DNA from 2 places in the Sphingomonas sp. GW821-FHT12D09 genome. Region 1 is predicted to be linked to the other one. Evidence: predicted binding sites of a transcription regulator. Region 1 holds the regulator's gene; the other holds the start of a gene.
The links. The regulator LexA, encoded in region 1, represses DNA repair genes until DNA is damaged. The targets are predictions, from matches to a motif close to GTTCCNCNCTTGTTCT.
Positions count from the first base shown of each region.

Region 1 (3,405 bases):
GTGAGCGGGCTGCATGTGACCGCCGTGACTGCGGCGGCGATGCTACTGGTGCTCAAGCTGCTCGCGCTCAGCCCCACGCTGGCGCTGCGATGGCGGTTGCCCTTGGTGGCGGCGGGTGCGGGGGCGCTGGCGGCGATCGGCTATACCTGGCTGACCGGCGCCGAGGTGCCGACGATCCGCTCCTGCGTCGCCGCGCTGATGGTGCTGCTCGCACTGAGCCTGGGGCGCGAGGCGATCACGCTGCGGCTGGTCGCGGCGGGCGCGCTGATCGTGCTGCTGCTCTGGCCCGAGGCACTGGCAGGCGCGAGCTTCCAACTGAGCTTCGCCGCAGTAACGGCGATCGTCGCGCTGCATGAGAGCCCGCGGATGGAACATTGGTTCGGCAGGCGGGAGGAGGGGCGGGTGAAGCGGCTGCTGCGTGGCCTCGGCTCGTTGCTGCTAACCGGCGTCGCGGTGGAACTCGCGCTGATGCCGATCGGGCTGTTCCACTTCCACCAGGCCGGCATCTATGGGGCGTTGGCGAATATCGTCGCCATCCCGCTGACGACCTTCGTGATCATGCCGCTCGAGGCGCTGGCGCTGCTGCTCGACGTCGCGGGACTGGGTGGACCGGCCTGGTGGCTGACCGACCAGGCGCTGGAACTGCTGCTCTGGCTCGCCAGGACCACGGCCGCGGCACCGGGTGCGATCGCCGCGCTACCGGCCATGCCGAACGGGGCATTTGCGCTGATGATGGCGGGCGGACTGTGGCTTGCCTTGTGGCGAACTGTGGTGCGCTGGGCGGGCGCGGTGCCGCTGGCGATCGGCCTGGCTTCGATGCTCGCCACGCCGGCGCCGGACCTGATCGTCACCGGCGACGGCCGCCATTTGGCGATCCGCATGCCCGATGGCAGCATGGCGCTGCTGCGCGACCGGGCGGGGGACTATACCCGCGACATGCTCGCCGAGACGGCTGGCAGCGACGCGGAGCCGGTCGCGCTTGCCGACCAGCCGGGTGCCCGGTGCAGCGAGGATGTCTGCATGATCGAGCACCGCGCCCGTGACCGCGCCTGGCGAGTCGCCGCGACGCGGAGTGGATACGTCCTGCCCTGGGCGCAGTTCGTGGCGCTGTGCCGCAGCGTCGATGTGATGATCAGCGACCGTCGCCTGCCCACCGGCTGCACGCCGCGCTGGCTCAAGCTCGACCGGCCGGCGCTGGCGAAGACGGGCGGCGTGGCGATCGCCTTCTCCAGCGGCCGGGTGACGATGGTGCGCGGATCGGGCCGGCATCCCTGGCTGAACCCGCTCAAGGTGCAGCCACCCTATGTGCCGGAACAGGGAACTGCGCCTGTCCGGACACGAAATCGCTGGCATTCCAGCCCGGCTGGCGTTTTCGGGCCATGATGCGGTCTCCAAGAAGAGCGACCGCGCCCTTCTAGGAACTAGTAGCGCCGCAGCAGTCCGGCGAGCTTGCCCTGGACGCGGATCTGGTCGGGACGGTAGCGCTGGGGGTTATAATCGCGATTTGCCGGGTCGAGCCGGATCATCGCGCCTTCCTTGCGGAAATACTTCAGCGTCGCCTCGGCATCGTCGATCAGCGCCACGACGATCTCGCCGTCCCGGGCGGTCTCGGTGCGGCGGATCAGGGCGAAGTCGCCGTCGAGGATACCAGCCTCGACCATCGAATCGCCGGCCACTTCGAGCGCATAATGCTCGCCCGCGCCGAGCAGCGCCGCGGGGACGGGCAGCATAGTCGAGCTTTCGAGTGCCTCGATCGGCGTGCCGGCGGCGATGCGGCCGTGCAGTGGAATCTCGATCACGTCATTGGCCGGCGCAGGCAGATTCGTTGATTCCCTTGGTACTCTCACGGGTGCGGGAGAGGCCTTGGCCGGCTTTTTCGACGCTTCGCCGCGTTCCGGCATGCGCAGCACCTCGAGCGCACGGGCACGGTTCGGCAGGCGGCGGATGAACTCGCGCTCTTCCAGCGCCGAGATCAGGCGGTGCACGCCCGACTTCGACTTGAGATCGAGCGCCTCCTTCATTTCCTCGAACGAAGGCGACACGCCGGTCTCGGCAAGCCGATCGGCAATAAAGCAGATAAGCTCGTGCTGCTTGCGCGTGAGCATCCCGTTTCTCCTGGGTCAGGAACAGACTGGGAACGTTTATGCAATGTTCCGCGCGCTTGTCAAGCGATGTCGAGGATTTCTGCCGAGTCGCCGGTTTTCGCCTCCGCAGCGCCTGCCGGACGGACGATCAGGCAGGTCGCGCGGGCGAGGGTGCGCAGCATCGACGAGTCCTGGGTCGCGGCGGCATGGGCGCGGCCATCGATGAGCGTGGCACGGAGATAATCGGCGCGCGGGCCGGTGGCGGGGAGCGGCTCGCCGAGCGGAACGGTGCGGGTGCGCGGCGCCGGATCGGCAGCGCCGGCGAGATGCGCGATCAGCGGACGAACGAACAGCGTGGCGGTGACGAAGGCGGAGACCGGGTTGCCCGGCAATCCGACCACGACGGCATCGCCCAGCCGGCCCGCCAGCATCGGCTTGCCCGGGCGGACGGCGACTTTCCAGAAATCGATCGTCGCGCCGGCTGCCTCCAGCGCGGGACGGACAAGGTCGTGATCGCCGACCGATGCGCCACCGCTGGTGACGAGCAGGTCGCAATCCAGCACGCGGAACGCGGCTTCGAGCGCGGCGCGGTCGTCGGGCAGGATGCCCAGATCGAGCAGCTCGGCCGGCAGATCGCCAAGCAGGGCGGCGAGCAGCAGGCGATTGGTTTCGGGGATCTGGTCTGGGCTGAGCGGGGCGCCCGGTGAAACCAGTTCGTCGCCGGTAGAGAGGATCGCCATGCGAACCTTGCGGCGGACGGGCAGCACAGCATGGCCGGCAATCGCGGCCAGCGCGAGCCGGGCGGGGGTGATCGCCTCTCCGGCGCGGACCAGCACCTCGCCCTCGGTGAAGTCGAGCCCGCGCGGGCGGGCGCTGCTGCCGAGGCGTAGCGGGCCCTCACCGGCGAGCGTGAGGCGGGTTCTGTCGCGGGCTGCCTCCTCCTGCACGAGCACGGTGTCGGCGCCGGGGGGCAAGGGGGCGCCGGTGAAGATGCGTACGGCCTGGCCCTGGGCGATTTCGCCGTTGAAGGCTCGGCCGGCGGCGCTCTCGCCGATCACTTCCCACGGGCCGGGCAGGTCGGCGAAGCGGATCGCATAGCCGTCCATCGAGGAAAGATCGGATGCCGGCTGGGTGCGCAGTGCGAGGATGTCGCGTGCGGCGTAGCGGCCCGCGGCCTGGGCTAGCGGGCAGCTTTCCACCGCTACCGGCGCGGCGAGCGCAAGCAGGCGACGCTGGGCTTCGGCGACGGGGAGGAGGGCGGGCATGATTCGGGACTAAGACATCAACCGTCTACCGTCACCCTGAACTTGTTTCAGGGTCC
Region 1 covers NZ_JBXAQL010000005.1:273,931-277,335, forward strand. Annotated here, with positions in the region: gene AC1RPL_RS21090 (ComEC/Rec2 family competence protein) at 1-1,383, shown strand, start outside; gene lexA (transcriptional repressor LexA) at 1,422-2,105, opposite strand; gene AC1RPL_RS21100 (molybdopterin molybdotransferase MoeA) at 2,165-3,349, opposite strand.

Region 2 (3,405 bases), on a different contig from region 1:
GAGCCGGCCGGCGGCGTAGAAGGCGCCCTGGAGGATGTTGGTGAGCTCGAGATAGGGCTTCACTTCGCTCTCATCGAGGTCGTACTTCGCCTTGCGCACTTTCTCGGCATAGAAGCGATAGTCCCAGGGCTCGATGGTGATCTTGGCGCCTTCCTTGTCGGCGAGCGCCTGCATGTCGGCGACCTCTTCGGCCACGCGGGCGCGGGCGGCGGGCCATACCGCCATCATCAGCTTCATCGCATTGGCCGGGGTCTCGGCCATGGTGTCGTCCATGCGGAACCAGGCATGGTTCTTGAAGCCGAGCAGCCTGGCGCGCTGCTGGCGCAGCTTGAGGATCTCGGCGATGCCGGCCTTGTTGTCGTTCGCATTGCCATTGTCGCCGCGCATCACGAAGGCGCGCCAGACCTTTTCGCGCAAGGACCGGTCGATGGCATAGGTCAGGAAGGGCGCGACCGAGGAGCGGGTGTTGACCACCGCCCACTTCCCCGCGAGCCCGCGCTCGGCGGCGGCGCTGGCGAGCGAGGCCTTGAAGCTGTCGGGCAGGCCGGCGAGCTGCGCCTCGCTGTCGAGGACGGTCCAGGTCTCCTCGTCCGCCAGCAGCTTGCGGCCGAAATCGGAGAAGGCGCTGGCAAGCGCCTGGTTGAGACGGGTCACTTCCGCGCGCTCGGCGTCGGAGAGCGCGGCGCCGCGGCGGACGAAGCCGCGATAGGTGCGCTCGAGCAGGCGCGTCTGCTGGGCGTCGAGCTTCTGGCTGGCGCGCGTGTCGTAGGCGCCCTTCACGCGGGCGAAGAGCAGCGGATCGAGGAACAGCTCGTCGCTCGCCTTGGCAAGCTTCGGGCTCCATTCGCGGTCGATCGCCTGGACCTGCTTGTCTGCGAGGTTGCTGGTGTAGACACCCCAGGCGGCCTGGACCCGGTCCATCGTCTCGCCGGCATTCTGCATCGGTTCGATCACGCTGTGGAAGGTCGAGGCGTTGCGCCTGTCGCGGATCGCATGGATCTCCTGGCGCTGCGCGGCGATGCCGGCCTCGAAGGCGGCGGGGAACATGTCCGCGCGGAACTTGTCCCAGGGGGGCACGCCGCCATAATTGCCGGGCCAGGGCGCGAGCAGGGGGGAGGCATCTACGGTGTCGGCGGCTTGGGCCATCAGGCTCCCCAGGAATGGTGTTGCGAGCATTGCACTGGTGCCGAGAAGCGCCTGACGGCGGCTGAGGTTGCGGATCAAGGTCCGGGATCTCCCTGAAATCGGTGAATGGAGCCGAGCTTAGGGGCGTGCCGCGGAATGGCAATTGACTCTGGGGCGATAAGGAACAGAATAGGAACATTCTTTTCCCGAGTCGTGAGCATAGTGGCCGATCCTGCCGTTCTGAAGCAATTGCGCGAGACCCTGAGCGGTCTGGAAACTGGCGGTTTTCGCCGGCGCCCGGCCTTGCCCTTCGGGATCGAGGCGATCGATTCGCGGCTTGCGGATGGAGGCCTGCGGCTCGATGCGCTGCACGAAGTCGCGGGGGGCACCAGCGACATGGCCGATGATTGCGCGGCGACGCTTTTCCTTGCCGGACTGGCGGCGCGCGCCTGGGGGCCGGTGCTGTGGGTGGTGCGGCGGCGCGACCTGTTCGCGCCGGGGCTGGCCCAGTCGGGGCTCGATCCCAAGCGGCTGATCTATGCCGAGGCGAAGGACGATGCCGAGCTGCTGGCGGTGATGGAGGAAGGGCTGCGCCACCGCGGGCTCGGCGCGGTGATCGGCGAGGCCAAGCGGGCGGACATGACCGCGACGCGGCGGCTGCAGCTGGCGGCCGAGGGCGGGCGGACGATCGCGCTGCTGCTCAAGCGTGCGGCGCGCGAGGGCAGCGATCCGATCGGCATGCCCTCGGCGGCTGTGACGCGCTGGCGGGTGGCCTGCGCGCCGTCGACGCCGCTGCCGGTGGAGGGCGTCGGGCGGCCGCGCTGGAAGCTCGAACTGGCGCGGCAAAAGGGGGGCGAAGGTTTCGAACTGACAGTGGAGGCATGCGATGCAACGGGTCGCTGCGCTCTTCCTCCCGCTATGGCCCATCGAAAGGCTGTGGCGGGCGGAAGCGCGCCCCGGCGCGCGGCCTGAGCCGCCGCGCCCGCAAGCCTCGCTCGATCCGCTGCGCGACGCCGTGGCGAAGGAGCAGGAACATGCCTGTTCGGTCCCGCGCGGCGGCGGATGGCGCCCCGGTGCGCGCTGGGCGCGCGAGGACGAACTCGGCAAGGCCGCGCTACCGCCGGTCGAGCGGCGCAAGGCGAAGCATGAGGTAGGGCGGCGCGACGAGGCGGCGGCGAACCCGTTTCGCGCGATGCGGCCGGATGACGGGGGTGCGCCCGCTAAATTCCTCCCCGAGCTCGCTCGGGGAGGGGGACCGCGTCCGAAGGACGTGGTGGAGGAGCCGGCGCAACGCGCCGGTGCCCGGCGCGCGCCTCCACCATTGCTGCGCAATGGTCCCCCTCCCCCAGACAAGCTGGGGGAGGAATTAGGCCCCCTCATCACCTCGCTCCGCAACGGCAGCCGCGTCGAGATCGCCGCCGCCTGCCCTGCCGCGCAGGCACTGGGCCTGCGCCCCGGCATGGCGGTTACCCAGGCGCGGGCGCAGGTGCCGGGGCTCGATATCCGTCCGGCCGACCTCGAAGGCGATATCGCCTCGCTCCGGAGCCTTGCCATCCTCGCGGCGCGGCGCTGGTCGCCGGTGGTCGCGCTGTCGGGCAGCGACGGGCTGTTGCTCGACCTGAGCGGCACCGCGCATCTGTTCGGTGGCGAGGAGAAGATGGCGCGGCACCTGATCCGCCTGCTCGCGCGCGCTGGCTTCACCGCGCGGATCGCGATCGCCGATACGGTGGGCGCGGCCTGGGCGCTGGCACGCTTCCACGGCAATTGCATCTGCCCGCCCGGCGCGCAGGCACGTGCGCTCGCCGAGCTGCCCACCCCGGCGCTGCGCATCGACGAAGCGGCGGTGGAATTGCTCAAGCGGCTGGGCATCGACCGGATCGGCCAGCTCGCCGCCCTACCCCGCGCGCCTTTGGTCCGGCGTTTCGGTGCCGGCACGGTCCTGCGGCTCGACCAGGCCTTGGGCCGGATCGCCGAGCCGCTCGATCCCGTCATCCCGCCGGAAAGCATCGCCGTCCAGCAGCGCTTCGCCGAGCCGATCGCGACGGCCGAGGCGATCGCGCATTGGCTGGGCGTGCTCACCCCGCGCCTGGCGGCCGCGCTCGAGGCCGAGGGGCTTGGCGTGCAGGCGCTGGAATGCATTGCCGAGCGGATCGACGGCGTGCCGCAGCGCATCCGCATCGGCCTGGCCCGGCCGAACCGCGACCCCGCGCACCTGCTTCGCCTGCTCACGCGCCGCATCGAGGATGTCGAGCCGGGATACGGCATCGACGCGATCACGCT
Region 2 covers NZ_JBXAQL010000003.1:335,680-339,084, forward strand. Annotated here, with positions in the region: gene AC1RPL_RS15265 (M3 family metallopeptidase) at 1-1,224, opposite strand, end outside; gene AC1RPL_RS15270 (ImuA family protein) at 1,375-2,097, shown strand; gene AC1RPL_RS15275 (Y-family DNA polymerase) at 2,012-3,405, shown strand, end outside.
Region 2: a site for LexA is predicted at 1,307-1,322, ahead of AC1RPL_RS15270 (ImuA family protein). Genes of this name have one in related genera too.